Regions from separate parts of the Agrobacterium sp. 22-3639C2 genome, predicted to be linked through region 1. Evidence: riboswitches for the same ligand, from Rfam matches in the RefSeq annotation. Region 1 holds a riboswitch; each other region holds the start of a gene.
The links. A riboswitch is a leader RNA that binds a small molecule or an ion and turns the genes downstream of it on or off. The one in region 1 is predicted to bind cobalamin.

Region 1 (7,777 bases):
GTGTTTTCATCTTCCGTGTTTCCGCCGGTCTTCACATCCCAGACGAACCGCGCCCTCATCAATGCACCAGTCATTCCGCTGACGACACCGATCAGCGGTGTGGTAAAGATATCCGACAAGAACGGTAAGGCTGCTATTGAAAACGACAAGGTCGACAATACCACGCTCATCGGCCTGAAGGTGCAATTGGCAGCACTCGATAATGAACTTCGCCAGAAGAACGGAATTATTGGCGACTATGCCAGCCGCATCGACGATTTGAACAGGGATCTTGCCAGTCAGCAGGCGGCGTTACTGCAAAGAACCGAGTCTGACCTACAGGCAGCCAATGCAGCCTTGCAGATGGTGACCTATTCGACCCGAATTGCAAAAGCGGAAGCCACGCGAAAACAGAAGCTGATGGCGAAGGGGATGTATTCTGGAATCGGAGAGGATATAGCGGACACAATACAACTTGAAGATACAAAGCTGCAGGCTGCCAGAGTCGCCGTTGACAAACTCACCAAGGAAATGAACTTCGCGCGCCAAGGCATCTATATCGGCTCCGATTTGCAATCGCTGCAAAATCTTCAGCAGGAAATTCGCACACGGTCCGCAGATCTGCTGCAGATCCGGATGCAGATGACCACCATGCAGACGCGCAAAAGCGAGCTCGAAACGCTGGCATCGGCGGAGAGCGCACGTATTGAAAGGCTGACCCGCGCCGATCTTTCCATTCCACCGGGCACAACGCTCTACAAGCCCGTGGCTGCGACCGGCCGTGAAGTGGTTGCAGGCGACACGCTGGCGGAGGCGCTTGACTGCCGCAACGCTTTCGTCGTGGCGATTTTTTCAGAGCGTCAGGCACAGGCGCTTTCCGTCGGTTCTCGGGTGAAGGTGAGTTCCGATGCCTGGGCGGAAGAATCCGATGGGGTGGTGGAGCGCTTGGTGCCACGTACTACCGAACGTGTCGACCTCGATTATGCCGTGCCCTTTCCACCAACAGAGCGGCGAGAGCTCTACGCCTATATTCGCATGGACAGCAGGGCACAGGAAAAATTGACCGAGAACGGCGCCTGTTCGGTCGGCACGTGGGTGAGTGTGAGCCTGCCGCGCGAGTGGCTCGGCAAAACCCGGAATTATGTGCATGAAGCATCAGCCAGCCTGTTCCAGTTTGCAAAGACCTCCGTCAGCGAATTGCCGGATGTCAGGCAGGCCGCATGGGCACTGATCGAAAAGTCGCGTGATACGCTATCCGCACACACTGGTATCGAGTGGCCCCAACAGCGGCCGGACGTGCCTGGCCGGGCACATCAGCCCGATATCATCACCCAGCACCCTTTCGGCAATACGGATGCCACCGGAAAGGCACCGCGCACCCAATCCTGACACCCGCATGGATTGGACGGGCCCCTGCGGGAGTGCGATGCAAACCCGCAGGGCGACCCACCACCTGTTTAAGACACTCGAAGCAACCTCATTCACGCGCGGCGTGCCGCGCGCCTGACCAACCATGAGGATAAGTCGATGTATTTCAGCCCTGATGGCGATGTTCAGTCGGCACTCTACGTCAATCTTGTCATCGCCCTTTGCGCGATCCTGTTTACCATACTGGCCGACCCGCGCAGGGTCCTGGACCGGTTGGCCTTCAGTGCGATTATGCTGCTGTCTCTTGGCCTTTACATATTTTGGCGCGCCACCGATACGCTGCCACCCTTCGAGCTTTCTCTGGAGACTGCCTGGAATTACATTTATTTCACCTTCGAGCTGATCTCCGTTCTTTACGCCATCGGCTCGATCCTGATCCTGACGAGGCGGACGGACTGGTCTTTTCTGGCTGATAGAGGGGAAGCCGCGATTGCAAATAATTCCGATGCGCCACTCGTCGACGTCTTTATCTGCACCTACAACGAACCTTTGAATGTCCTTGAGAAGTCGGTTATCGCGGCCCAGGCCATGCAATATCCGCAGCTTCGTGTTTTTGTCTGCGACGACACGCGCAGGCCGGAAGTGCGGGACTATTGCGAGACGGTCGGCGTCAATTATGTGACGCGCCCGGACAATAGACATGCCAAGGCGGGAAATCTGAACAATGCACTTGAACACACCAATGCGCTGCCACAGGTTTCCGATTTCATCATGGTTCTGGATGCGGACTTCGCGCCACAGGCCAACTTCCTTCGTCGCGTAACCGGTCTTTTCGCCGATCCCAAGGTAGCGGTTGTGCAGACACCGCAATTTTACTTTAATTGCGACCCAATCCAGCACAACCTCGGCATCCGCAATTCCTTCGTCGATGATCAACGTGTATTCTTTGATGTATTCCAGCCGGCCAAGGACGCGGTCGGTTGCGCTTTCTGCGTCGGGACGAGTTTTGTCGTGCGGCGTGCGGCGGTCAACGAGCTCGGCGGGTTTCCGCATGATGCACTTTCCGAAGATATGCTGCTGACCTACCGCCTGATGGAGCGAGGTTACGTCACACGCTGGCTCAACGAAAAACTCAGTGTCGGTCTATCGGCTGAGGGCCTGCCAGAATATATCACGCAACGCACGCGGTGGTGCCTGGGCACCATTCAGATCGGCCTTCTGCGGACGGGACCATTGTGGCGTGGCAAGTTCACGCTGACACAAAGGCTGCATTATCTGCACGGGCTGTTTTGCTGGCTGTCGAAGCCTTTCATTCTCTGCCTGTTGCTGGCACCATCGATCTACTGGCTGACAGGCGTTTCCGCCCTCCAGGCCGACGAGCTGATGTTCATGAAATTTGGACTGTCGTCACTGGCTTTGTTTTGGGCCTACTCCACCTGGATATCGGGAAAACGCACCCTACCGCTGTTCACCGAAGTGACGCATGCGCTGACCGCTGTTCCCATCACCATCACCTTGTTTCAGGCTATGCGCAAACCCTTCGGACGTCCCTTTAAAGTCACGGAGAAAGGTGGTGACCGGTCACAGGTGCGCATTCATGGGCCTACAGCGCTATTTTTCGCAATCGTCACCGTCACCTCCGCGGTTTCAGTTCTGCTCGCCGTTTACGCATGGGACGCCCCTGTAGAATTTTCGGCGCGAGATTGTCTCAACCTCATCTGGTCGGCGGTCGCTATGGTGATTGCCTTCACCAGCCTCATCTGCTGCATTGAATTACCACGTGTCGACAAGGAAGAGCCGATCGGCGTGGATCTCGAAGGCCGTTTGCAGTGCGCAAGCGAGGTGAAGGCGGTACGGATCGTGGCGCTTTCGACCGAAACCGCGACCCTGGCGGATTTCAACCGGTCTTACGCCGAGGCAGAGTCCCTGTACGTGCCCGATGTGGGCTGGGTGCAGATCGATGCAACGAAGGTGTCGCAAACGCCCGGCAAATTCACTCTCACCCCCACTGCCGACCAGCATCGTGCAATCTTGAGGCTGCTTTTCCGCAATGCGCCCGAAAATGTCGCGGAACAGGGCGACCTGTTGAAATCCATGCAGATGTTACTCGCAAGGGCCTTCAGCTAAGACAATTCGCGCCAAAACCGGGACCGTGCTCGACGTAAACCGCAAGCTCGAGGCGGGCTTGTTTGGAAAAGCGCCCACAAAACGGAAAACTCATGTCTGTCAAATCGATCATCGCGACAGTTCTCATGACCTGCTTCACAACAGGAGTGGTCGCTGGTGGCGATGGGCGCACCGGTTCCGGATCAGTTCGCGACCGCCTTGCTGTTAGCTTGTGCGCGGGTCTCGTTGGGAAGATGGACAGATCCACCACCCCCTTCGTATTTCGGAGCTTTGAGCCTGCACCGGGTGGCAAAGCGCTTGATCCCGCTCTTTCAAATGCGGGTTTCACCTATGACAATGCCCTGGCGACGATTGCCCTTTTTTCCTGTGGCAACGATACCGAGGCAAAAAGGGTTGCCGATGCGCTGCTGCTCGCCGTCAACAATGATCGCTATTACAGCGATGGCCGCCTGCGCAACGCCTACCGTTCCGGCCCCGTTGCGAACGAAAACGATGCTATGCTTTTGCCCGGTTTTTGGAGTGAGGCCAGCAAGACGTGGGTCGAGGATGACTATCAGGTCGGCAGCGCAACGGGCAACCTGGCCTGGGCGGCACTTGCGCTTCTCACTGCCAGTGAACGATTAAGCAATCCGTCCTATGTGCAGGCAGCGACCAAACTCATGCGCTGGATCGATGCGCATACGGCGGGCGTCCGCGATATCGGCTACACAGGTGGCACATTCGGTCATGAGCCTGCACCGGCCAAACTCGAGTGGAAATCGACGGAACATAATCTCGATGTGTATGCCGTTGCGGGTTGGCTCGCCGAAATTGAGGGCGCGCGCGCCTGGCAGGCGATGCGGGACAAAACACGCAAATTTCTTGATGCGATGTGGAATGAGCAGCAGGGACGGTTTTACGTCGGCAGCCTACCCGGAAGCGACACACCCAACTCGAGCCAGTCCGGAATAGATTCCGAGCTCTGGCCCATTCTCGCCGTGCCGGAGTTTCGGGGCCGCAGTGGGCGTGTTCTGCATTGGGTTGATCGGCATTATGCGGTTGCGGGAGGTTTTGATTTTAACGACGATCGGGATGGTGTGTGGCTGGAAGGTACGGCCCAGGCCGCGCTGACATTTCAGCAGGTCGGCGATGCCGAGCGGGCCGAGGCACTGCTTGCCACCATCGCCGCACAAATATCTCCCGATAACCTGATCTACGCGACAGTCGGGGACGAACTGACGACCGGGCTGATGATCGGGCCGACCTCGACATTTGCCGACTTCAAATATTTCAGGTTGCCGCATGTTGGCGCCACTGCCTGGGCAATCCTTGCAGCGAAAGGCTGGAACCCTTTTCTTCGAAAAAGCGGTTGTATTCGTCTTTGTGAGGGATAACTGTCCGTCTCGGCGGCAGCAGGAGGATATTGCTCCAGGCCGTTGCGCCGGAGATTGGAAACGGGGACGCATGACGCTGCTCAAAGCGGCGAAAAGCGTAAAACCGCAACGTTGACTGCCGACTAGCAGTTCCAGTGATTCAAGCCTGACGGTACGATTAACGAAGCCGAATACCGCCCACTGCCAGACCTGTCAGATGCCGGGTGCGGATCGGAACTTCCTGTGCACCTTCAACGACATGGGGCCGTTCGAAGGCCCGAGCACAAATTCGGCGGTGCTGATGCGGATACGCGTCCGTGATGTTATCGGCCCGCAATTTAAGGGTGCTTGCCTTCGCTCATTCGCTATTTAATTCAAACGCCGATTCCTTTATTAGCGCTGCGCCGGCACAGTAGGGCATGTTCGGATAGCATCCCAACCTCCGGCGAGGCCGCTTCAATGAAACGCCTGTGGCAGGCGAAATCATGCGCGCCTTCTAGCTGCCCCAATTGCCTCCTGAACCGTCGATCGACGTACTGGCTCTTCTGGAGCGACTAAGTCTGGCGGAACGCGCTCTGGGCGCCTAGACGGTATCACCAGGCTGCTCCCGCGCTAGGAACTATTCGTGGTGTGGTCTGATCCTTTCAACTGCGTGGAGCGAGACGTTTGCCACGGTCAGGTCCGCGTATGTGAGAATCGCCTGACAACGCCGAATGCAACCTACTCGGTCGGAACCGACAATGGAAACGTAGACTTAAGGACATAAAGATATCGTTATATGATGTTGACCGATGACGTGGCTTACAATATGGTCGTCACGCCTAAGGTTCCCCAGTCGTTGCACGCAACGTGCCGGGGCTAAGAGGGAAGTCGGTGCTCCGTGTCATGCGGAAAAGCCGACGCTGCCCCCGCAACTGTAAGCGGCGAGCTGAAGTCCAATATGTCACTGGTTTACCCCGGGAAGACGGACGGAAGTGATGATCCGTGAGCCAGGAGACCTGCCTTTGGTGAAGTAACGTCCACGGGCGGGGTGTCCCAGTGTGCCGTAGCAAAGGCTGCATTGTCGCGGCCTGTCTTGCTATGCGTCCGCAGACCCATGCCCCCAACTTTATAGGGGCACAACATGTCTCAGACCTGCATTTTTACGATCACGAGCGTACCCTTCGATGAGGACTATCGTCCTTCAGAAAATACGCGCATCACCACCAATTTCGCCAATCTGGCCAGGGGCGAAAAGCGGCAGGAAAACCTGCGCAATGTCATGCGCATGATCGACAGCCGCTTCAACGCCCTCGCGCACTGGGATAATCCCAAATCGGACCGATACTCGGTCGAGTTGGAGATCATTTCGGTCGACATGAGCTTCGATGTCGCAGGTGAAAAATTTCCCCTCATCGAGATACTGAAGACGACGATCATCGATCACAAAACCAGTGAACGTATCGACGGCATTGTGGGGAATAACTTCTCCTCCTATGTGCGAGACTACGACTTCAGCATTGTGCTGCCGGAGCATAACAAGAGCGTTCCTGCCCTCAGCATTCCGGCCGACTTCGGCGACCTGCATGGAAACCTGTTCAAGTCTTTTCTGCGGTCGGATGCCTACCGCTCGTACTTTCGCAAGCCGCCGGTCATTTGCATCAGCGCCTCGACCAGCAAGACCTATTACCGGACCGAAAATCATCACCCCGTCATGGGCGTCGAATACCGGCAGAATGGGTTCTCGTCCACCGACCAGTATTTCGGGAAAATGGGATTGCAGGTTCGCTACTTCATGCCTGCAGGCAGCGTTGCGCCGTTGGCGTTCTACTTTGTTGGGGACTTGCTGGGCGACTACTCCAATATTGAGCTAATCGGCGTCATCAGCACGATGGAAACGTTTCAGAGAATTTATCGCCCCGAAATCTACAATGCGAACGCAGCAGCCGGGACATTTTACCAGCCCAACCTGAAGCACCAGGACTATTCGCTGACCCGGGTCATTTACGATCGCGACGAACGAAATCGCTTGGCGGTGGATCAGGGTAAGTTCACCGAAAAACACTTCATTAAGCCATACCGCGCCGTCCTTGAGCAATTGTTTGCTCACCGCCCCGCCTGAGCATCACTTAGAAGAGGTCCCACCGTGAAGAAACTTCTCCCCACATCGACTGCTGGCAGCCTGCCGAAACCCTCCTGGCTTGCGCAGCCCGAAAAACTGTGGTCGCCCTGGAAGCTGGAGGGCGAGGAATTACTGGAAGGCAAGAGAGATGCCCTGCGCCTTTCACTGGACGATCAGCGACAGGCCGGCATCGACATCGTCAGTGATGGCGAGCAAACACGCCAACATTTCGTCACGACTTTCATCGACCACCTCGACGGGGTCGATTTTGCAAAACGCGAGACAGTCAGAATTCGCGATCGCTACGATGCGAGTGTCCCGACAGTCGTCGGCGCCGTGTCTCGCCAGAAGTCCGTGTTCGTCGAAGACGCCAAGTTTTTGCGCCAGCAGACCAAACAACCCATCAAATGGGCGTTGCCGGGTCCGATGACGATGATCGATACTCTCTTTGACGGCCATTATAAGAGCCGTGAAAAGCTTGCCTGGGAATTTGCCGGGATACTCAACGAGGAAGCAAAGGAATTGGAGGCTGCCGGCGTCGATATCATCCAGTTCGACGAACCTGCCTTCAACGTTTTCTTTGACGATGTGAATGACTGGGGTGTTGCCACTTTGGACAAGGCAATTGAAGGGCTGAAGTGCGAGACCGCCGTCCATATCTGCTACGGTTACGGCATAAAGGCCAATACGGATTGGAAAAAGACACTCGGGTCAGAATGGCGGCAGTATGAGGAAACTCTCCCCAAGCTGCAGAAATCCGGCATCGGTATGATCTCCCTCGAATGCCACAATTCTCATGTCCCAATGGATCTTCTGGAACTTGTTCGAGGTAAGAAAGTCATGGTCGGGG
Region 2 (7,777 bases), on a different contig from region 1:
GAGGAAGGCGCAGGCATCTCGCCTTGGCTCTCGCTATCTACCAGGCGGTCTCCGCAAATCGCCTTTATCGTCCGCAAATCCAGATCGCGGCCACGGGCAAGCGGTCCTTTGCCGGCCAGATGGACGAGCAGCAACAGGACCACATCGGCTGCCTTGTCGGCCTCAACAAATCCCGCGCGCAACGCCTTGCTCTCCGGACCTCCGACAAGCAATTGCCAGAAAACTCGATGATCGAGCCGCACCGCCTTCAGACGGATATCGGCCAGCAAATCGCACATGGAAAGACGGCCGCCCCCATCGATGATGACGGACATTTTGGCGGCGAGCTTTTCATGCAGCGCCAGCGCAGCAGCCTCTCTGCGAATCTCATCCGCAATGGCACTGCCATCGGCGATTTCCCGATCGTCCCGACCGGCAAGAGGTGAGGTCTCGACTGCCAGCCCGTCGCGAAGCGGCAAACCGAGCGCCAGAACATCATTCTCCAGGTCGCAGGCGCTTTCCCGCGTCAGGCCGCGAAATTGCAGGCTGCCGCGTGCCGTGATGTCTATCAGACCGTTGCCGTGCTGCTCGGCAAGTTCGCAAAGTGCTATCATATCATGGGGCGCAATATCCGCCTCGAATGCGATGCGCGACAGGTATCCGTCACCGGTCAGCATCGGGGTCGATAAGGCCGGACACGTCCCACGGCGGCCAAACGGCTGGACCGGATCGGAAGGGGCCGTCCTCATGCGCCGACCCTTTCAGAACGGGGCAGGATCAGCATTTCAAGTTCCGCATCCACCGCATTGCGGCGGCTGTGCCACAACCCGCGACGACGGGCGGATAAAAAGCGCGTCGCCATGACCTCCGCCGCCTTCGGATTTTCCCGCAGGATGAAATCGCGCACGTCCTCATTGCCGAAATAGGCGTCGTAAAGCGCCTCGATCAGCGAGGAAGATACCGCATGGGTGGTTTCCGCAAAACCGATCAGCCGGTCAACCGTCTCGGCAAATTCCGCCGCCCCGCGCGGGCCGTGCCGCATCTGGCCGGCAATGAAGCGCGGATTGACGGCGCGGGCCCGAACAACGCGCGTCAGCGCCTGCGAAATGGATCGCGCGCGCGGACGCGCGGGATCGGTCGTATCCAGCGCCACAATATCGGCAACGCCGCCAAGGAGTGCTTTTGCGGCGGAAAACCCACCGATGAAGGCGACATCGGAAGAGCCGTCGAGAAGATCGCGGCCCGGATCGTCACCGGTGTGAACGAGAAGATCGGCACGGCGCACCAGCTCGACAAAACCGGCATCCTCGAAAATCTCAAGCCCATCCGCACCACCAAAGGCATGGCTTGCCGCATCCAGATACGCCTGGCCCAGTTCCTCGCGTTCTTCCCATTTTCCGCTGGCGAGTTTCTCCTCAGTGCCCGCACCATAGGTGCCGGGTGCCGAACCGAAGATGCGTGCGGGTATATGCCCGAGTGCCACCGCCTCTTCCGCCAGCGGATTGTCACCCGGCGCTTCATCCCGCCGCGCGACAGCCTTGGCGGCGGCGTCTAGAAGAGCGATCAACGCCGGAAACATGTCGCGGAACAGGCCGGAAATCCGGAATGTGACGTCGACACGCGGCCGCCCGATACTGGCCGGCGGCAGAACCTCGATGCCTGTGACGCGGCCCGTCGCCAGGTCATGGATCGGTCTCGCTCCCATCAGATGCAGCGCCTGCGCCACATCCTCGCCGCCATTGCGCAGGCTGGCGCTGCCCCAGAGATCAAAAACCAGATGTTTCGGCCAGTCGCCATGGGATTGCAGATGGTGCCGAAGCGCTTCTTCGCCCGCCATGCGGCCCAGCTCGAAAGCCGTCGGCGTCGGCATGGTGCGCGGATCGGCAGCATAAAGATTGCGGCCCGTCGGCAGGACATCGAGACGCCCGCGCGCGGGTGCGCCGGAAGGACCGGGGACAATATGGCGGCCATCGAGCGCGGCAAGCAGCGCCGTTTTTTCCGCCGCAGCACTTTCAAGCCTCAGAAGATCGGTCTCGCCTTCGGGGCTGCGGCCAAAAACATGCTGGCCATCCTTGATAGCGAAGTCCTTGAGGTCGCAGAGGAAGGCGTCGATGCGCGACAGCGCCGCATCGGCATCGTCCTTTGCACCGACACCGGCATCCGCCGCAAGACCGGTTTCCAGCGCCTTCTCTACGATCAGTTTCGCCAGCCGGTCGCGGCGGCGGCGGTCGAGCCCATCTGCCTGCGCATATTCGTCGACGAGCTGTTCAAGAGCCGATTGTTCCGGCGAAAGCCCGGCATCTACCAGCACAGGCGGAACATGGCCGATCGTGACAGCAGCGATCCGCCGTTTGGCAACCGCCGCTTCGCCCGGATTGGAAACGATGAACGGATAGACCACCGGCAAAGACCCGGTGACGATTTCAGGAAAACAATCGCGGGAAAGCGCAACTGTCTTGCCGGGCAGCCATTCCAGCGTGCCATGCGCACCGACATGCACAATGGCATGCGCCCCTGCGACACGCTGCATCCAGGCGCCGAAAGCGACCAACGCATGACGTGGCGGCAGGGCAGGGTCATGGTAATCCACCCGCCGATCCTCATTTCGCCCACGATCCGGTGCCAGGGCCACGAATATCTGGCCGAAACGGGCGACGCGAAAACGGAATGCGCCGTCGGCTAGTGCGTCGTCCTGTTCGGCCGAACCCCACGTGCTATCCACGGAGGCGGCAACCCCTTCAGGCAAACCCAAAAGAAAATCACGATAGTCTAAAAGTCCGACAGCCGCTTCCTGCTGCTCGACACAATCCAGCAAAGCCCGCGCCGTTTCGGGAATATCCGAAACCACATATCCTGCCGCGGCCAGATCGCGCAGCATTTCAAGCACGCTTTGCGGCACATCGAGACCAACGGCATAACCCGTGCGCCCCGGCGCAGCACCGGGATAATCCGGCATCAGAATGACGATCCGCCGTTCCTGTGGCGTGGACTGTTTTAATTGCAGAAAGGCAGCGATTCGGTTTGCCACCTGTTCGACGCGATCAGCCTCCGGTACATTGATGAGGCTGATACCGCCATCAGTCCGCACCTGCTTGAACGAGATTGCGCCAGCAAGAATCCGGCCATCGAGTTCCGGCAGAACCACATGCATGGCAAGATCGGAAGGGTTGAGACCGCGCGCATTTTCCGCCCAGCCGTCCCGTCGCGTCGTCGCCATAACCACCTGAAACACCGGCACGCCGAGGCGGTCAAACAGGGTTTTACCGCTGTCGTCCATTTGACTGGCAAAAGCCGTGGCGGCAACGATGGCGGCGGGCTGGAGTTCGGGCAGTACGGTTTCGAGAAAGCGGATCGCCTCCCCATCCTTGAGGCCGCTGACGAAAATCGGCAATGGCGCAAAACCGCGCTGAGAGAGCGCGTGAAAAAGCGCATCCACGGGCGCCGCATCGGCAGCAAGAAGCATGGAGCGGTAAAAGAGAATGGGAAGGACAGCTGCACCGGCGGGAAAACCGGCGCAGGCTTCCGCCTGATCCACGACGCCGTTACCCGGCCGGTAAAAGCCGGCTTTCGGCAGCGGTTGAGCCTCGATATCTGGCCATGCGCCACCACTTACAAGGGCAGCAAGACCAATGGCAAGCCGGTCCATATTTTCCCGCCCACCCTCGCGGAAGAAGGCGAGGACGGACGCCAACGTCTGGCGATCAACAGTCGAGGCCGCTTCGAGCTTTTCGTCTCTCTCACTGCATTCACCCGGCAGGAGCATAAGTTTTATGCCACGTCGCCGCGCCATCGTGCTGAGCTGATCGACGCCATAGCGCCAGCGTTCCGCGCCGCCGAGAATCCGGATAAGGATGACACGGGCATGTTCGGCCGTCTTTTCGATCCACAGATCGACCGACATCGGATGCCGAAGCTCGGAGAGGTTGGCAGCGGACAGGGACGGAAGCGCGCCCTCTGCCTGCCGCCATGCCTGTTCCAGCCCGGCAAGATCGCTTGCCGAAAAAGACAGCATCACCACATCCGATCGCGGCTGGTTGAGATCAACCGGCTCGATCAGGTCGTCCAGAGACGAAGATGTGGTGGCGAGAATGTGCATTTCTATCAGGCGGCCAGCATCTGTTCGATCTTTTCGCGGTTGAGGCCCTTTTCGCCTATGACGACGAGGCGGCTGCGGCGCTCTTCACCGGCCGCCCAGGGACGGTCATAATAATGGTTGACGCGGCTACCGACTGCCTGCACCTGCAGGCGCATCGGCTTGGTGGATACTTCGACGAAACCTTTGATGCGCAGAACATTTTCCGCAGCCGCCGTCTCGGCGATACGAGCCGCCAGCGCTTCCGGATCGGTCACGGCCGGCAGGTCGATGACGAAGCTGTCGAAATCGTCATGTTCGTGGTCGAGTTCACCATCGTGATGGGTGCGGCGGTTTTCGATATCCTCTTCAACCGCAAGACCGAGGCCGATCAGCACGGCCGGATCGATGACGCCATTCGAGGCGACGACGATCTTTGCGGCCCGCGGCAAATGCTCGAGAATATGAGCCTTCGCCTTTTCCAGACCGGCGCTATCGAGCAGATCCGCCTTGGTCAGCACGATAAGATCGGCACAGGCGATCTGGTCCTCGAAAACCTCTTCGACCGGATCGTCGTGATCGAGGGCTTCGTCATTTGCGCGCTGGGCGGCAAGGGCTTCCATGTCATGCGCCACCTGACCCTCGGCAAGGGCAGCGCCATCCACCACGGCAACCACAGCGTCAACCGTCACGCGGCTCTTGATGGCCGGCCATTGAAATGCCTGCACCAGCGGCTTGGGCAGGGCAAGGCCGGAGGTCTCGATGAGGATGTGCTCCACCTTCGGCTGGCGGCTCAGAATCTGTTCGATGGCCGGCTGGAAATCATCCGCCACCGTGCAGCAGATGCAGCCATTGGCCAGCTCAACGATGTTTTCCTCCGGGCAGCTCTCAATGCCGCATCCCTTGAGGATATCGCCATCGATGCCGATATCACCGAATTCGTTGACGATGATGGCAAGCCGCTTGCCATCAAGCTTTTCGAGGAGACCGCGCAGCAGCGTGGTTTTTCCAGCCCCCAGAAAGCCGGTGACGATGGTGCAGGGAACGCGGTCCAGAAGGGTGCTCATGATCTCTCCTCGGTAAAATCGAATGGGGGAATGCGCGCCACCATGCCGCGCTTCAATGTGTCGGGGCGGCAGCGCCAGGGCATCAGGCCATCTGCGGAGGCGGCCAGCATTTGTGCGCCCGTGAGCAGGTCTTCCGCATCGTTGGGCGTCAGCCCGCCGAATACATAGGACCAGCCATCGGCACCGCGCAGCACGGCACTGAGGCCTCGTTTGCAATTGGCAAGGCAATTGACGGAGCGAACATCGATGCCGGAGTCACGCGCTTTTGCGATGGCAGCTTCCGCAAGGATGGTGCCGGGGCGCGGCTCCGCATTGGGATCGGTGTCGTCGCGACAGCTTCGGCAGACAAAAACGACCACGCCGGAAGCTGTGTTGACTTCCATTGTCCCGTCCGCACAAGAAGATGTTGTGGTAATATCCAAACCGTTCCGCTTTCCGCGCCTTTAAACTCATCGGGGTGCGGATGTCGAAAACAGCGCACTGAAAAGCGCGGCTGCAAATCAATTCGACCGGCTGACCGGAGCACCCCGCCCGGGAGACGTTTTTTCCTGAAACGGCAGGTCTCCTGGCTTGCGGCTTTAAAACACCCTGCACCACCTTCCCGGGCCAATTTTATGGTCCAGTGGCTTCATAGTGCGGGCTTACCGCTTACAGTTGCGGGGGCAGCCACGGAATGACCCGTTATGGGGTGGAACCGTGTTCCCTCTTAGCTTTTCCCGTTGCCGGGAAAAGACCGTCAGTGCCTTACCCTTAGGCTGAACGGGCGTGACGGTCAATGCTGCCGGCTTGTCGATTGCCGGGTGCGGCAAATTGAGTATAGTCGCCGCTCCGAATGGCGGGGCATACGGTCCCGCGCCGCTGGACGAGAAGGAAAACGCGATGACACGCGATATCAGCGACAGCGAAGCCGAACGCCACCGGCAGAAAATGGTCAACCGCAAGACGGTTCAGGATGCCGAAGTCGCGGAAAAGACGATCGAAAAAGGTCTGCTGATGATCAATACCGGCCCTGGCAAAGGCAAATCCACGGCCGCTTTCGGCCTTGCTTTGCGCATGCTCGGCACCGGGCGGCGGGTCGGCGTCGTGCAATTCATCAAGGGCGCATGGTCGACGGGTGAACAGCAGGCCCTGACTTTGTTCGGCGACAGGGTGGAATGGCGCACCATGGGCGAGGGGTTTACCTGGGACACGCAGGACCTGAAGCGCGATGTCGCGGCAGCTACAAAGGCCTGGGAGGAAGCGAAAGCACTGATGGCCGACGAAACGATCGGATTGCTGGTTCTCGACGAACTGAACATTGCGCTCCGCTATGATTACCTGCCGCTGGAAGAGGTCGTCGAAACGCTTTCCAACCGTAGATCCGATCTGCATGTCATCGTTACCGGCCGCAACGCCAAACAGCCGTTGATCGACGCTGCCGACATGGTGACGGAAATGACCCTCGTCAAACATCACTTCAAGGCGGGCGTAAAGGCGCAGGCCGGGATAGAATACTGACATGACTGCACGTGTGCTGATGTTTCAGGGAACCGGCTCGGATGTCGGCAAATCGCTGATGGTGGCTGGCCTTGCCCGCGCCTTCATCAGGCGTGGCCTGTCCGTCATGCCGTTCAAGCCGCAGAACATGTCGAACAATGCGGCGGTCACCGCCGATGGCGGCGAGATCGGTCGCGCGCAGGCGCTGCAGGCGCGGGCGGCAGGCGTTCCGCTGTCGGTTCACATGAACCCGGTGCTTTTAAAGCCGCAGAGCGAAACCGGCGCACAGGTCGTCGTACAGGGCAAAATTGTCGGCAATGCCAAAGCTGCCGATTATCAGCACATGAAAGCCGGGCTGATGCCGCGTGTGCTGGAGAGCTTCGAGCACCTGAAACAACAGGCCGATCTGGTGCTGGTGGAAGGGGCGGGAAGTGCTTCCGAAATCAACCTCCGCGCTAACGACATCGCCAATATGGGTTTTGCCCGCGCCGCAGATGCTCCCGTGATTCTGATCGGCGATATCGACCGGGGCGGGGTCATCGCCAGCCTCGTGGGCACAAAAACCGTTCTCGAACGTGGTGATGCCGCGATGATAGAGGGCTTCATCGTGAACCGCTTTCGCGGTGACCCTATGCTGTTTTCAGACGGCATGCGGATGATCGCGGAAAAGACCGGCTGGGCGTCCATCGGGCTATTGCCGCATTTTTCCGATGCTGCGAAATTGCCAGCGGAGGACGCCCTTGGGCTTACTGGCCCAGCGCAACAAAAGCCCGGCGCGAAAATCCGCATTGCGGTGCCGATCCTGCCGCATATTTCCAATTTCGACGATCTGGATCCGCTCGACATGGAGCCGGATGTGGAACTGATCCGAGTGCGGCGGGGCGAGACCATTCCCGCCGATTGCCGGCTGGTTCTGCTCTGCGGTTCGAAATCCACCATAGCTGATCTCGCCGTGCTGAAAAATGCAGACCTCGACATCGACATCAAGGCACATGTGCGCCGCGGCGGTTATGTTCTCGGTCTCTGCGGCGGATACCAGATGCTTGGAAAAACCGTTGCCGACCCTGACGGCATCGAAGGACCACCAATGACGGTCGAGGGGTTGGGCCTGCTGGATGTGACGACGGTTTTGACCGGCGACAAGAGGCTCGTTTCCGTGCAGGGACAGAGTTTCGACGGAATT
Region 3 (7,777 bases), on a different contig from region 1:
ACAATTATCAGGCTCGTGTCCGCGACATCGAAAAACCCGGCAGCGCGCAGAGCGCGCCTGAGGAACAGGCCGTAAAACGCGGCCCCGGCAACCCTACCGTTTCCAGCACCGTTCTTTCCCGTTCGCTGGCCAACGTGCTGTGGGCCGTCGGCAATGGCAGCGCGCCGGCCCACACGCCGGCTGCGACCTCCGCCGAAGACAAGGCAGAAGCGCAGGCCGAATGGGTGCGCAGCGCCTATTCCGAATACGAATAGATGATTCCGATCAGACCCTTGCCGGGCTGACCTCCACCGTTACATGTGAGAGTTCATGTATGGCTGCAAGCTTCTGCTTGTAGAAAGCCGGCGCCTTCGGCACCTGCGAGTGGATGGCGACAATGGCGGCGTGATGCCCCGGCCCCACCTGCCAGACGTGCAGGTCGGTAATGCGATCTTCTTCCGTCTCCACGCTTTCACGGATTTCCTGCGGCAAGTCCTCCGTCAGCGGAACCGCATCAACCAGCGTCGTTGCCGTGGAGCGAATGAGTCCCCATGACCAGCGGGCAATCACCACACCGCCGACAATACCCATCAACGGATCGAGAAAGGACCAGCCGTTCCACTTGCCGAGCAGCAGCGCGACAATGGCGAGAACGGAAGTCAGCGCATCGGCGAGTACATGCAGATAGGCTGCGCGCAGATTATTGTCCCTGCCGCCCTTCGCACCGTGCTCGCCGTGATGCGCGTGCGAGCCGTGATCGTGATGGGCGTGGCTGCCATGGCCGTGATGGGCATGCGAACCATGTGCGTGACCATGGCCATGGCCGTGATCGTGATCGTGATCATCCTTCAACAGCACGGCGCTGACGAGATTGACGGCAAGACCGATGAGGGCGACGAGGATCGCCTGATTGAAGTCGATCTGAACAGGATTGAAAAGCCGCATCGCACTTTCAACGGCGATGAGCAGCGCCACCACCGCCAGCACGATGGCGCTGGCAAAACCGGCGAGATCACCGAACTTGCCGGTGCCGAAGGTGAAGCGCGGATTGCGCGCCTCACGCCGGGCATAGAGATAGGCCAGCGCCGAGATGAGCATTGCGCCCGCATGGGTGGACATGTGCCAGCCATCCGCCGTCAGCGCCATGGAACCGAACCAGTGGCCGGCGACGATCTCCGCCACCATCATGACTGTGGTCAGCGCAATCACCATCCACACGCGCTTTTCATTGCGCTCATGGTTCCGGCCTAGGAAAACATGGTCGTGGCCGGACGCTGCGGGAAATTCGGATATCGTCGTCATGTCGCTAATCCTGTTCGATCCTGGAATATTCTGTTTCACGCATGTCTTTTCCCAAAGCCGCGGACACTTTTGGGAGAGAGGTTAGCGGATGTAGGTCTTCAGCACCTGGGCCAGCTCTTCCGCCGCACGCGCCCGCTCGTCTTCATTTTCGGCGTGCACGACGTGCTCATGCAGATGTTCCTGCATCACCTCCCCCGTCAGGCCGGAAAGCGCACCGCGCACCGAGGCCAGCAATTGCAGCACCTCGCCGCAGGGCTTGGAATCGTCCAAGGCACGCTCCACCGCCTCCATCTGCCCCTTGAGGCGACGGATGCGAGCGAGAAGCTTCTCCTTGTTGCGGATCGTATGGGACATGAGTACCTCATATACTATAGGGGGGTATACTATATTGCGATGTTTTTTGGTTCAAGCCCTGCGCGACGCAATCTTCGCGAATGTTTCGACCCCTAAAAATACCCCATGAAACTTAGGGGACTCAGTCATGACGACTATCGCAGCAACAACCAGCAGCTATTACGCAACTCCGGTCCGGACCCTTGAGCCGACAAAGACCAGGGAAACAAATGCAACCACCGAGGCCTTGCTGGAACTGACACGGGCGGCACACCGCGCGATTTCCAGCGCCGAGAGCGTTGCCGTTTCCGCCGCACCTGCCGCCGCCAGCGTTTCCGCCGGACTTGCCGCAGCACTTTGGAACCTAGACAGCGGCGCACAGGCCAGAACCGAACCGGCGGTAGATATCGCCGCATCAGCGCAGCCTGACGCCGCCTCCAGCATCGAGACAGAAGTTCTCAAAGCCCTGGCGCAGGCACTCGGCGTGGATGCCGCCGCCTGACACCCATTGAACGGCAGGCTGAAAAGCTATATCTCTAGAGACTAGAGCATCCGGTTCGTTCTTGTCCCGGCTGCTCTTGAGAATATGGAGAAGGCAATGCTGTCCATCGGTGAATTGTCCAAACGTACCGGCGTGAAGGTTCCGACGATCCGCTATTATGAGCAGATGGGCCTCATCCGCGAGGCAGACCGCTCGGAAGGCAACCAGCGCCGTTACGAAAAATCCGATCTCGAAAGGCTGGCTTTCATCCGCCATGCCCGCGATATCGGGCTCAATATCGACGCCATCAGAGAATTGATCGCGCTCAGCCAGCACCGGCAAATGCCGTGCGAGGGTGCGGACCGCATTGCCGCCGAACACCTCGCCCATGTGCGCGAAAAAATCACCAGCCTCAAAAAGCTCGAGCATGAGCTCGAACGTATCGTCTCCCATTGCCATGGTCATTCGATCGAGGATTGTTACGTCATCCGCGCACTTTCCGACCATGGCATGTGCGACGGCGAGCATTGAGGCTGAAGAGCAGGCTTGACAGATTTCAGATTCGAGCGCATTGCATGGACATGATCAACGAACGCGCACCCATCTCCTGCTCGTACTTTTGGGCCTACCTGTAAAGGGCGGCTCGACAGATCATTTTGTCAACAAGCCGCCGTCAGGCGGCTTTGTTGTTTTTCAAGCGTCCTGACGGCACCGATAAAACCGAAGGACCAGAAAAATGACCGAAGATAGTTCCCTTACATTGGAAAGACCGCCCGTCGTCATCATTCGTGGCGCACGCAAGACCGATTTGCCTGAGCTCAATGAGATGATCACCCTGCTTGCCACCTTTCATGGCGATGCGGCGGCGATTACGCCGGCGAAACTGGAACGCGACCTGTTCGGCCCGCTTCCCTGGGTGCATGGGCTGGTTGCGGAAGCCGACGGCGCATTGATCGGTTACGCCCTGATGCTGCCGCTCTACAGGGCGCAGGAAGGCCGCCGCGGGCTTGAGCTGCACCATCTTTTCGTGCGTGACGGTCACCGCGGCCATGGCACCGGCCAGCACCTGGTTTCCCGCGCCCGCGATATCGCCAAGCGCCTCGGTTGCGACTATCTTTCCGTCAGCGCCACGACCGGCAATGTCGCCGCGCATCGTTTCTACGAAAGCATGGATTTCGCGCCGCGCCCGGTCACCGGCATGCGCTACATGCAGTCTATCGCCTGATTGCAACCTTCGGAGACGGTCATGACACGGATTGCCATTGCGCTTGCGCAGGATTTTGCGGACTGGGAACCGGCGCTGCTTGCCGCCGCCGCGCGCGGCTATCTCGGCGTCGAGATCGTTTACGCAACCCCGGACGGCCGGCCCGTGGTTTCAATGGGCGGGCTCAACGTTACGCCCGACACATCCTATGACGCGCTTGATCCTGCTAACATCGATGCGCTCGTCATTCCCGGCGGCCTCAGCTGGGAAAAGGGAACGGCTGTCGATCTTGGCGGGCTGGCACAGCGGTTTCGCGAGAAGGGCCGGCTGGTTGCCGGCATCTGCGCGGCTGCCAGCGCGCTTGCAGGCACGGGCGCCCTTGATGACGTCGCCCATACCGGCAATTCGCTCGCCTCTCACAAGGCCTATCCGTCCTATCGCGGCGAAGCGCTCTATCGCGACCAGCCGAAGGCGGTCAGCGATGGCGGCATCGTAACCGCAGCCGGCAGTGCACCCGTCAGTTTCGCAGTGGAAATTCTGAAACACCTCGGCCTCTTTGGTCCGGAAGCCGAGGCGGAACTTCAGGTTTTTGCGGCGGAGCACCGGTGAGGCTCACCTTGGCATCGAGAGTTTTGCGGATCCTCCCACCCTCATTCCTGTGCTTGTCACAGGAATGAGGGTGGTGGGGAAGTTAAGCCGCGAGACCATCACAAATCACCCCTGATCAAGCACCCGGCAGACACGGGGCGCGACATCCCCGCCCTCCCCCGCAATCGCACGGCGGATATCGCGGCTGTTGAGATGCAGACTGCGACCGGCCGGCAAAGCCGAGCGTTTTATCTTGGCAAGGGCTGCGACCGTAAAGGCAGCCTCATTCTCATGAAAATAGGCGAGCGCCGCTTCCCGTTCCGGGCTGACGCCAAGGACTGCCTTGAAAGCAAGGCGATGCACGGCGCAGAAAGCGCCGTGACCGGGAACGGCAAAACGCAGCGCGTCGAGTTCCTCACTCCATTCGGCTGCGTCCTGCATGGATTTAAGCCTGCTGGAAGCGCTTCAGGAAAAACGCGCTCAATGTTCCGAGCAAGGCCCAGAAGACAAAGCTGGTCACGGTGGCGGCGACGATGAACTGTCGTTCCAGCGGCAGCGGTGCCAGCGCATGTTCACCTTCCGGCGGCAGGGGCGCGCCCACCACATGTGGAGCAACGATCAACACCAGTGCGAGCACGATTGCCCAGGGTTCGCGCCGGAATGCGATCAGCGCAATGCCGCCTGCGGTCGCGGCAACCGTCGAAAGCCACCAGATTTGACGCGCCTCAAGCGCGGCCGCCGGGCTGCCCGGCAGTTCCGGCGGCAGGCCGATCATCGGCGCAAGCATGACGGCGGCAAAACCGGCCACACCCCACAAAAGGCCTTCGCGCCAGCCGGCATCGGTGCCACGCAGCGAGATGAGGCCGGTCAGCACCAGCGCATAACCGATGGCGGTCAGCACGTTGGCGGCGACCGTATAGGCGGTGCGCTCGAAGCCGTCGGCCGGAGACCAGGCTTCCTCATTATGTTCGTGCGCGGGAACGGCAGCGCCGGTCGTGGCCGGAGCATCATGGCTGTGGGGCGCTTCGCCACCGGCATTTTCATAGGTTTCCGCCTTCAGGATCAGCGGCGTGGTGCCGAAAGCCTGCATGGCCGAAACGGCGAAGCCGCCAACGATGCCGACGAGGACGGCGGTAAAAACGATATTGCGAAAGAACGACATGCTTTCCCCCTCAATGGCAAGGGAAAGCATTGGCATGACGTGTGTCATGCGCGGCGTTGTGAACGGCTTCCACATGCGAAAAGCCGACAAAACCGACGACGAACAGACCAAGCACGATCGCCGTCAGCGATTGCGCGAAGCTGCCCGTTTTTGCCGAAACGGCGGCATTTGCCGTATTCTGGTTGATGGACATGGTGACCCCTCTTACGGCGCGACCCCGCGCCTTTAGACGCGGCGGAACGGCAAAACGCCGTGCAGCCGCATGCGATACACTTCACCACGGGGATACGAGACTGACACAGGGCGGCACGTTCAAGCACCACCACCCTGAAATTCCGCTCTTCCGGACACCCCGCCGGCATGGACATTTCCGTGATGGCAGGTCTCCTGGCTTACGGGTCAAAACCTGAAACACCTTCCCGGCATTGCCCTCGTCCATATCCGGCGAGATGCTTACCAGTGGCATTTCGTTTCAGGCTCTCCGCTCACAGTTGCGGGGGCAGCCACGAATGAGGATGTCTCCCTATCGTGTTCCCTTTTCACCTTCCGGAACGCCCGGAAGGAACCATCACAGGATCGTTATCCGATGGGTGTGGGTGGGAGTCAATGGCAGGCCGGCGTGAGAATTGCGCGCCGCGGCTGGATGCCGGATCAAGTCCGGCATGACGGCAAAGGGCTACCGTGCCGGGATGGCCTTCAGATAGGCGGCGATCGCATTGCGGTCTTCGGCCGTCAGATGCGCCATATTCTGCTGCACCTTGACCATGGAGCCGCCGACGCTGTCGAATTCCGGGGTGAAGCCGGTTTCCAGATAGTTGGCAATATCGGCCGCCTCCCAGCTTCCGACGCTCTGCGAGCCGGGGGTGATATCGGGAATCCGGCCCTCGCCTTCGGGATTTGGACCACCGGCCAGCCATTTGCCATCGAGAAAACCGCCAAGCGCATTGCGCGGCGTGTGACATTCGCCGCAATGGCCCGGGCCTTCCACCAGATATTGGCCGCGCAGCAATTCGGCATTGGCATCGGCAAGCTCGACGCGGGGTGGCGCGGATGTATCGAAATAGAGGAATTTCCAGCCGCCCAATGCCATGCGCATGTTGAAGGGGAACGGCAGTTCATGATCCGGCGCGTCATTCTGGCTGGCGGGCAGAACCCGCAAATAACCGAAGAGGTCGTTGATGTCCTTCTGCGTCATGCGGGCATAGGAGGCGTAAGGGAAGGACGGATAGAGATGTTCGCCGTTCTTGCCGACGCCGCGCGTCATCGCATCGCCGAATTCCGAAAGCGTCCAGCCGCCAATGCCATGCTGCGGATCGGAGGAAATATTGGGCACATGGAAGGTGCCGAAGGGGCTTTTCAACGCTTGCCCGCCCGAAAGCGTCAAAAGCGCATCGCCCTTGGCATCTGGTGCCGCATGGCAACTTGCGCAGCCGCCCGCCCAGAACAGCGTTTCGCCATTGGCAAGGTCCGGCTCGCCAAGGCTCACCCAGTGGCTGGGTGCCTGACGCACAGGCGCGGTGACCCAGGCGAAAATGCCGAAACCGGCAATGGCCGCCACCGCGATCCCGCCCGCGAGCTTCGTCCAAATGGAGGCCATGACCCCTCTCCCCATTATCACCTGATGAGATCAGGCATCATTCCCGCTGAAAAAAACGCCGCCGGGAAGCGGCGTTCTTAATAGGATCACTTCTTCAGACGGTAGGTCTGGTGGCACGCACCACAATCGGCACCGAGGGTCTGCATGGCGGCGGTGACGCCTGCCTGATCGGCGGGAAGGCTGGCGAGGACCTTGTCCGCATCGGCACCGAGCTTGGCGGCCTTGGACTTGAAGTCATCGAAATTTTCCCAGATCGCGGGTGCCGCAGCACTGCCGGTCTCGCTGCCCGGGGGAAACTGGTCGGGGAAAGCCTTGGCGTTGGTGCTGATGGTCGTCACGGCAGCCTTTACGGCTTCGGCGTCATAAGGCTTCTGGCCCTTGGAGATGGCAGCAAGCGCCCCCATGGAGCCGCCGATCTGCTTCATCATGCCTTCACGTTTTTCGACTTCGCCGGCAGCGTAGACCGCTCCGGCGCAAAGACAGCCGAAAAGCATGGCCGCCGCGATGGTTTTCAGTTTCATACACTCTCTCCTTGATTCCGGCAGATGCCGAACGCGCGATAACGGCGCGAGGATGCCCTTTCCGCATGGCGAAAAGAAGTCACATTGCAGTGAATTTCCCCAAGAAAACAGAAGTCTAGGAGAGTGCTTCCCAAAGCGTAACCAGGGCTGCGGCAATCAGCATGAAACCGGCGGCGCGGCCGATGAAAATCGTCGCGGCAGGCGAGGAAACGAGCCATGCCCGGCTTTTATCCGCCGTCAGCGCCAGAGCGCCATAGACCGTGAACTGCGTGATGGCCACCATCGCGCCCATTACCAGACCCTGCATCCAGATTGGACCATAGTCGGGTTTGAGGAATTGCGGATAGATCGCCATCATGAAGAGATAGGCTTTCGGATTGGAAAGGCAGGTGAGAACGGCCCGCCAGAACGCCTTTCTGACAGAGGCGCTCGCCTGCGCCTCATCGCCATTGACGGTGATGGCGCTGCGCATCAGGCCGACGCCGATCCAGACCATGTAAGCGGCGCCGGCGACCAGCAGCGGCAGGAACAGCGACGGCATCCAGGCGGCAAGCATGCCGACGCCCAACGCACCGTAAAGTGAATGCACCATGCCGCCGGCGCTCATGCC
Region 4 (7,777 bases), on a different contig from region 1:
ATTGCCATTGCCGGTCCCCCTGGGGCCGGCAAATCCACGCTGGCGGATGCCCTGTGCGGTGCCCTCGTGGCGCGCGGCGAGGCTGCGGCTGTCCTGCCCATGGACGGCTTCCATATGGATAACGGTATTCTCGAAGAACGGGGGCTCTTGCCGCGAAAAGGCGCACCGGAGACCTTCGACGTGCGCGGCTTTCTTGATATCGTCTCCGCAGTTCGTCAGGGCGGGCAGGAAGTTCTTGTCCCGGTTTTTGACCGCTCCCGCGAAATTGCCATTGCCTCCGCTCGCGCCATCGCGCCAGAAACACGCTTCATTCTTGCCGAAGGCAACTATCTGCTGTTGAACGAGGCGCCGTGGACGAAGCTTTCCGGCAGCTTCGATCTTACCGTCTTCGTAGGCCCATCCGTTGCGGTGCTCGAGGAACGCCTGCGGGATAGATGGCAGGGCTATGGTCTCGATGCGACCGAGATTCACGCCAAACTGTTCGAAAATGATCTTCCCAACGGAAAGCGGGTGATTGAGAACTCCCGCCCCGCCGATATTCGCATCGATATCTGGGAATAACCCGCCGCTTCCGTCCGTAGGCGGCATCGAGCATTCACCGTTAAGCCTTTGTTGACCATGTGTTGAATCTTTTTGATCCACAGGGTGGGGCTTTCGCATGTCTAATTATTGACGAAAAAAATTCATCATATACTATATGTGGTGTTCAAGGTTCTTTCGATTCGCAAGCGTCGGGAGCTAAGACGGGAATTCGGTGCGCAACACCATTATGGTGAAGCAATGCCGAAACTGCCCCCGCAACTGTAAGCGGTGAGCATCGTTCCGATTTGAGCCACTGGCGCTAAAAGCTCCGGGAAGGTGGGAATGGATGTTTTGACCCGCAAGTCAGGAGACCTGCCTTGAGCGAAAACGTCCACGGGCGGGGTGTCCGGAAGGAAGGTGTATGACGCAAATGAATTGCGTGCGCCCTTTTCTGCCCCCTCCAGAACAAGCTTCGGGGTGAAGTCATGCCAGTGCATTTTTATGAGTTTCTACGCTCGTCGGCGTAGACAGCGATCTTACGCGGCCTGAGCCGCGCCTCGCCAGAATGACAGAACCATCGCCACCCGCTTGTGATTGCAGGCGGGCAATGTTGAGCCGTGCGTAAAGGCGGCTTCGAAAGAGGAAACAATGACCGTCACCGTTTACAGCAAACCCGCCTGCGTTCAGTGCACTGCCACCTATCGTGCGCTTGACCGCATCGGTGTCAGCTACGAGATCGTCGATATCTCAGAAGACGCGGATGCCCTCGATCGCGTTCGCGGCCTTGGTTACATGCAGGTTCCCGTGGTCGTTGCCGGCGAACGCCATTGGGCGGGTTTCCGTCCGGACATGATTGGCTCGATCAGCTGAGGAGGCGATGCGATGGGGCTGATCGTCTATTATTCCAGCCGGTCTGAGAACACTCATCGCTTCCTTCAAAAACTGGGGCGACGATTGCTTCGCCTGCCGCTCGGCGCCGAGGAAGACGTTCCTCACGTGTCGGAGCCCTATGTTCTCGTCACCCCCACCTATGGGGGCGGCGGCATGAAAGGAGCGGTACCGAAACCGGTTATCCGGTTTTTGAACGAGCCCTCAAACCGAAATCTCATTCGCGGCGTCATCGCGGCGGGAAATACGAATTTTGGCGCAGCTTTCGCATCCGCCGGAGATATCGTGTCGCGTAAATGCGCGGTGCCGTTTCTCTACCGCTTCGAGCTTCTCGGCACGGAGGAAGATGTCGCCAACGTCAATCATGGATTGGAACGATTTTGGACACGCTGACCTCGAGCGCGGTGCGCAACACGGATGCCAAACAACAAGTAACCGCTGCGCAGAAACACCTGGACGCGGGACTGGACTATCACGCGCTGAACGCGATGCTGAACCTCTACGATGAAAACGGGAAGATTCAGCTCGACAAGGACCGCCTTGCGGCACGGCAATATTTCCTTCAGCACGTCAACCAGAACACGGTGTTTTTCCATAATCTCAGGGAAAAGCTCGATTATCTCGTGACCGAGGGATATTACGAACAGGAGGTGCTGGACCAGTATTCCTTCAATTTCGTCCGTGACCTCTACGACGAGGCCTATGCCAGAAAGTTCCGTTTTCCGACATTTCTCGGCGCCTTCAAATATTATACGTCCTATACGCTGAAGACCTTCGACGGAAAGCGTTACCTGGAGCGTTATGAGGACCGCGTCTGCATGGTGGCGTTGGCTCTGGCGCGTGGCGACGAGCAGCTTGCCCGCGATCTGATGGATGAAATCATTTCCGGCCGCTTCCAGCCGGCAACCCCGACCTTTCTCAACGCTGGCAAGAAAAGCCGCGGTGAGCTGGTTTCGTGTTTTCTGCTGCGTGTGGAAGACAATATGGAAAGCATCGGCCGGTCCATCAATTCAGCATTGCAGCTTTCCAAGCGTGGCGGTGGCGTAGCACTGTCCCTGACCAATATTCGCGAAGCCGGCGCGCCGATCAAACAGATCGAAAACCAGTCCTCTGGCGTCATTCCTGTCATGAAGCTGCTGGAAGATTCGTTCTCCTACGCCAACCAGCTTGGCGCGCGCCAGGGCGCTGGCGCGGTCTATCTGCATGCCCATCACCCGGACATCATGCGTTTCCTCGATACCAAGCGCGAAAACGCCGACGAAAAAATCCGCATCAAAACCCTTTCGCTCGGCGTGGTGATCCCTGATATCACCTTCGAACTCGCGAGAAACAACGAGGATATGTACCTGTTCTCGCCGTATGATGTTGAGCGGGTCTATGGCGTGCCGTTTACCGAGATTTCCGTCAGCGAAAAATATCAGGAAATGGTCGCCGACAGCCGCATCCGCAAGAAGAAGATAAAGGCACGCGAGTTCTTCCAAGTCATCGCAGAAATCCAGTTCGAAAGCGGTTATCCCTATATCATGTTCGAGGATACGGTGAACCGCGCCAATCCGATCGCCGGCCGTATCAGCATGAGCAATCTTTGCTCGGAAATCCTACAGGTCAGCGAGGCGAGCGAGTTCAACGACGATCTCTCTTACAGCCATATGGGCAAGGATATTTCCTGCAATCTCGGCTCGCTCAACATTGCTTCAGCAATGGATTCGGCTGATTTCGGCAAGACGATCGAAACCTCCATCCGGGCGCTGACGGCCGTTTCTGACATGAGCCACATCTCGTCTGTCCCTTCCGTGGAAAAGGGCAATGATGCGAGCCACGCCATCGGGCTTGGTCAGATGAACCTGCATGGCTATCTGGCGCGCGAGCGCATCTTCTACGGCTCCGAAGAGGGCATCGATTTCACCAATATCTATTTCTACACGGTGACCTATCACGCCATCCGCGCCAGCAATCGCCTTGCCACTGAAAGGGGCCAGAGCTTCAAGGGCTTTGAAAACTCCAAATATGCCTCGGGCGACTACTTCGATAAATATACCGACCGGGAATGGCTGCCCGCGACGGAAAAGGTCCGCGACCTTTTTGAGAAAGCTGGCATTTCCATTCCGACACAGGAGGACTGGAAAGCGTTGAAGCAGGCCGTCATGGAGACCGGCCTCTATAACCAGAACCTTCAGGCCGTGCCGCCCACAGGCTCGATCTCCTATATCAACCACTCGACCTCCTCGATCCATCCCATCGTCTCGAAGATTGAAATTCGCAAGGAAGGCAAGATCGGCCGTGTTTATTATCCAGCTTCCTACCTTTCGAACGACAATCTCGAATATTATCAGGATGCCTACGAAATCGGTCCGGAAAAGATCATAGATACCTATGCGGCGGCCACCCAGCATGTCGATCAGGGCCTGTCGCTGACACTGTTCTTCCGCGATACGGCAACGACGCGCGATATCAACCGGGCGCAGATCTACGCCTGGAAAAAAGGCATCAAGACCATCTACTACATCCGTTTGCGCCAGATGGCGCTGGAAGGCACGCAGGTTCAGGGCTGCGTATCCTGCACGCTCTGAATTGAGGGACAAGACAATGAACATTGCCGTAAAACCCGCGTCCCGTATTCGCGCGGTCAACTGGAACCGCATCGAGGATGACAAGGATCTCGAAGTCTGGAATCGCCTGACATCGAATTTCTGGCTACCGGAAAAGGTGCCGCTCTCCAACGATATCCCGTCCTGGGGAACGCTGAAGCCGGAAGAGCAGACCCTGACGATCCGCGTCTTCACCGGGCTGACATTGCTGGACACGATCCAGAACGGCGTCGGTTCCGTGCGCCTGATGGCGGATTCGGCGACGCCGCACGAGGAGGCGGTGCTTTCCAACATCTCCTTCATGGAGGCGGTCCACGCCCGCTCCTATTCCTCGATCTTCTCGACGCTCTGCTCCACGCCTGACGTCGATGACGCCTATCGCTGGTCGGAGGAGAACGAATTCCTGCAACGCAAATCCGCGCTCATCATGCGCGAATATGATAGCGGAAATCCGTTGAAAATGAAGGTCGCCAGCGTGTTTCTGGAGAGCTTCCTGTTCTATTCCGGCTTCTACCTGCCAATGTTCTGGTCAAGTCGCGCCAAGCTTACCAACACGGCCGATTTGATCCGTCTCATCATTCGCGATGAGGCCGTGCATGGCTATTACATCGGCTACAAGTTCCAGCGCGCGCTCGAACGTCTGGGCGAAGCGGAAAAACAGGAGATCAAGGATTTCGCCTTCGATCTTTTGCTCGAGCTTTACGACAACGAGGCCAAATATACCCAAGACCTCTATGACGGCGTTGGCCTGACGGAGGACGTCAAGCAGTTCCTGCATTACAACGCCAACAAGGCCTTGATGAATCTGGGTTACGAGGCGCTGTTTCCGCCCGAGGCTTGCCGGGTCAATCCTGCGATCCTCTCGGCGCTGTCTCCCAATGCCGACGAGAACCACGACTTCTTCTCCGGCTCCGGCTCTTCTTATGTCATCGGCAAGGCGGTCGCCACAGAAGACGAAGACTGGGATTTCTGAACCGGTTGTCGCCAAGAACCCGCAAAAGTTATTGCGGGTTCACGACCTGGCTCGCAAGCCGGAAGGGGCTGGATACTGTTGCCCCGATAGCATCGAACACAAAGGCACCCGCGCGGCCTATGCCGTTTTCGCCGTTGCCGTTCCGGCTCGCCTCCAGTTGTGGCACCAGCGACGCGAGTGCCGCATAGCGGTCGTGGTTGAGCGGATCCGATGCCTTGAGCTTGGAGATGTCAACGAACTGAACGCCCTCTTTCAGGGCGGCTTCCTGCACTTGAGGATCGGTCACATCCAGCGCGCCTATGCGGGTGACGTCGGCCCCCAGGATGGAGGAAGCCTTCAGGGCGCGGTCGTCCTTGGAGACGAGAATGGTGAGCGGCGGATTGAGCCTTCCCACCACCTCGATCTGCTTGCGGAAAACATCGGCGTCGATATCCGGCGCGGCCAGCACTACCTGTAGTTTGGAGAGCACATCGTTCCTGCCTTCGAAGCGCAATTGTCGCAGCGCTTCCATGACCAGCCAGCCGCCCATGCTGTGACCGAACACGACAATGCTTTTTTTCGGTGTTTGCCTGGTAAGGTCGGTCAGCACCGTGGCCAGCGCGTCTCGCGAATAGGTCGCTGATTCCTTGTCGGCCACGTAACCGGTGACGCTCGCCTGGGACGGCCAGGAAAAGACCAGCGGCACACCATCCATATTGGCATCGGCTGCCATTTGTGCCGCACGGAACAAGGCTTCCTGATAGCTGTAATTATAGCCATGCACAAAAAGCGCAATCTGCTTGCCGGAGCGGGTGACGTCGCCAAGATCGGAATTGAAACGCGTTTTCGTCAGCATATCGGCTTTGGTGACGACAAAATCCTTGCTCGGGTTCGGCTTACCTTTGGACCATTCGATATTTCCGCTTTTATGGCTGGGAGGAATGGAAATGTCGAAGCGCGCATAATTCAGCTCAGCCGCCCGCCCAGCGCTAAAGCCCTTTTTGGCCTCGTTGTTTTTCTCCCGCGTGCTCGCCACATAGGCTGTCACGATTTTCGTATCGGTGGTCTTGGTGTTTATGGCCTGCAACACATCCGCCCCCGGCCTGCCCGCGCAGGATGAAAGAAGGCTGAGAGCGAGGAGGAGCGAAAAAATCAGGCGCATGGATGGGGTTACCGATAATGAGGGACCACGCATAAATAACCGGCCGCTCAAAAAGTTGCTACTGGAGACTGGATTGCGGTGTGGTTGCATTATGTTCAATGCGGACGACGCATTCCCCACCTTGCTATCCAGCTATGTTCGTTTTAGGCCGTACAGATGACGAATAAGGTGTCGCTTTTACGGCTGAAACTCACGGACTTCCGCAACTATGCGGCGGCGTCGCTTGCGCTGGATGACCGCCACGTGGTGCTGACGGGTGACAACGGTTCCGGCAAGACCAATCTCCTGGAGGCCGTTTCGTTTTTGTCGCCCGGAAGGGGCCTGCGCCGCGCCACCCTGTCCGATGTCACGCGAGTGGGGGCGGAGGCCGCCGGTTTTTCGATTTTTGCGGATGTCGACGGCATGGACGGCGAGGTCGCCATCGGAACCGGGATCGAGGGTGACGGCGAGGTAGTGTCGCGCCGCCTGAGGCTGAACGGGACATCGGTGAAGTCTGTCGATGAATTGACGGATCATCTGCGGGTGCTGTGGCTGACGCCTGCCATGGATGGGCTTTTTACCGGTTCATCCTCGGATCGCCGGCGTTTTCTCGATCGGTTGGTGCTCTCGCTCGATCCCGCGCATGGGCGGCGGGCAAGCGACTTCGAAAAGGCCATGCGCGGCCGCAACCGTCTGCTTTCGGAAGGCCGTTTCGATCCGGTCTGGCTGGACGGTATTGAGAAGCAGATGGCGGAACTCGGCATTTCGATGGCGCTCGCGCGCTATGAAATGTTGGGTCTTTTGAAGAGCCTCATCGAAGGCCGTTCCGGCAATGCTGCCTTCCCCTCTGCAGCGCTGGCGCTCTCGGGTTTCATGGACGACACGCTCAACCGGCCGGCTGTCGATCTGGAAGACGAGTATAGGCTTACGCTGCGCGAAGGCCGGTATCGAGACGCGGCGGCAGGCCGCACGCTTGATGGACCGCACCGTGTCGATCTGTTCGTGCGCCATGCGGAAAAGAACATGGAGGCAGAGCGTTGCTCGACTGGAGAACAGAAGGCGCTGCTGGTGGGATTGGTGCTTGCGCATGCCCAGCTCACCGCCAACATGACCGGCCATGCGCCGGTTCTGCTGCTCGACGAAATTGCCGCGCATCTGGATGAGGGCAGGCGGGCGGCTCTGTTCGATCTCATTCACGCGCTCGGTGGTCAGAGTTTCATGACCGGAACGGATGCGGCAATGTTCTCCGCCCTTGGCGACAGGGCGCAATTCTTCAATGTCTCCCACGGGGGCATCACGGCATGACGGCGAAAAAATGGAGTGCGACATGGACCCGCTGAGCCCGGACGAAATCGAACGCTACAAGCGCCATATTCTCTTGCCGGAAATCGGCGGTGCCGGGCAGCAGCGTCTGAAGGCCGCGCGGGTGCTGGTAATCGGGGCTGGTGGCCTCGGCGCGCCTGTCCTTCATTATCTTGCTGCAGCCGGTGTTGGCACGCTTGGCCTGATCGATGACGACGTGGTCTCCCTTTCCAATCTCCAGCGGCAGGTGATCCACGATACCGGCACGATCGGTGAGCTGAAAACGGCAAGCGCCCGCGCAGCCATCGCCCGGCTCAACCCGCATGTGCGTACCCTTGTTTTTGAGGAGCGTTTTTCGCAGGTCTGGGCGCACACCCATCTGCC

Region 2: another riboswitch for cobalamin. It lies ahead of ACQZ6D_RS23760 (DUF1636 family protein); the one in region 1 lies ahead of ACQZ6D_RS17890 (DUF1852 domain-containing protein).
Region 3: another riboswitch for cobalamin. It lies ahead of ACQZ6D_RS13480 (CbtB domain-containing protein); the one in region 1 lies ahead of ACQZ6D_RS17890 (DUF1852 domain-containing protein).
Region 4: another riboswitch for cobalamin. It lies ahead of nrdH (glutaredoxin-like protein NrdH); the one in region 1 lies ahead of ACQZ6D_RS17890 (DUF1852 domain-containing protein).

What each region holds. Positions count from the first base shown of each region.
Region 1 covers NZ_JBNWDB010000004.1:111,394-119,170, forward strand. The annotation lists gene ACQZ6D_RS17870 (HlyD family secretion protein) at 1-1,368, shown strand, start outside; gene ACQZ6D_RS17875 (glycosyltransferase family 2 protein) at 1,507-3,474, shown strand; gene ACQZ6D_RS17880 (hypothetical protein) at 3,567-4,847, shown strand; partial or broken gene ACQZ6D_RS17885 (Fic family protein) at 5,297-5,439, shown strand; cobalamin riboswitch at 5,634-5,846, shown strand; gene ACQZ6D_RS17890 (DUF1852 domain-containing protein) at 5,950-6,927, shown strand; gene ACQZ6D_RS17895 (methionine synthase) at 6,952-7,777, shown strand, end outside.
Region 2 covers NZ_JBNWDB010000006.1:86,274-94,050, reverse strand. The annotation lists gene cobG (precorrin-3B synthase) at 1-728, opposite strand, end outside; gene cobN (cobaltochelatase subunit CobN) at 725-4,075, opposite strand; gene cobW (cobalamin biosynthesis protein CobW) at 4,081-5,118, opposite strand; gene ACQZ6D_RS23760 (DUF1636 family protein) at 5,115-5,501, opposite strand; cobalamin riboswitch at 5,657-5,871, opposite strand; gene cobO (cob(I)yrinic acid a,c-diamide adenosyltransferase) at 5,998-6,615, shown strand; gene ACQZ6D_RS23750 (cobyric acid synthase) at 6,617-7,777, shown strand, end outside.
Region 3 covers NZ_JBNWDB010000003.1:100,093-107,869, forward strand. The annotation lists gene ACQZ6D_RS13435 (hypothetical protein) at 1-254, shown strand, start outside; gene dmeF (CDF family Co(II)/Ni(II) efflux transporter DmeF) at 265-1,281, opposite strand; gene dmeR (Ni(II)/Co(II)-sensing transcriptional repressor DmeR) at 1,363-1,635, opposite strand; gene ACQZ6D_RS13450 (hypothetical protein) at 1,763-2,116, shown strand; gene ACQZ6D_RS13455 (MerR family transcriptional regulator) at 2,213-2,626, shown strand; gene ACQZ6D_RS13460 (GNAT family N-acetyltransferase) at 2,832-3,320, shown strand; gene ACQZ6D_RS13465 (type 1 glutamine amidotransferase family protein) at 3,342-3,908, shown strand; gene ACQZ6D_RS13470 (hypothetical protein) at 4,014-4,328, opposite strand; gene ACQZ6D_RS13475 (CbtA family protein) at 4,333-5,049, opposite strand; gene ACQZ6D_RS13480 (CbtB domain-containing protein) at 5,060-5,242, opposite strand; cobalamin riboswitch at 5,410-5,634, opposite strand; gene ACQZ6D_RS13485 (c-type cytochrome) at 5,726-6,646, opposite strand; gene ACQZ6D_RS13490 (c-type cytochrome) at 6,733-7,167, opposite strand; gene ACQZ6D_RS13495 (LysE family translocator) at 7,283-7,777, opposite strand, start outside.
Region 4 covers NZ_JBNWDB010000003.1:875,493-883,269, reverse strand. The annotation lists gene ACQZ6D_RS17310 (nucleoside triphosphate hydrolase) at 1-561, shown strand, start outside; cobalamin riboswitch at 693-916, shown strand; gene nrdH (glutaredoxin-like protein NrdH) at 1,171-1,392, shown strand; gene nrdI (class Ib ribonucleoside-diphosphate reductase assembly flavoprotein NrdI) at 1,405-1,803, shown strand; gene nrdE (class 1b ribonucleoside-diphosphate reductase subunit alpha) at 1,791-3,980, shown strand; gene nrdF (class 1b ribonucleoside-diphosphate reductase subunit beta) at 3,997-4,971, shown strand; gene ACQZ6D_RS17285 (alpha/beta hydrolase) at 5,000-6,112, opposite strand; gene recF (DNA replication/repair protein RecF) at 6,269-7,396, shown strand; gene ACQZ6D_RS17275 (molybdopterin-synthase adenylyltransferase MoeB) at 7,419-7,777, shown strand, end outside.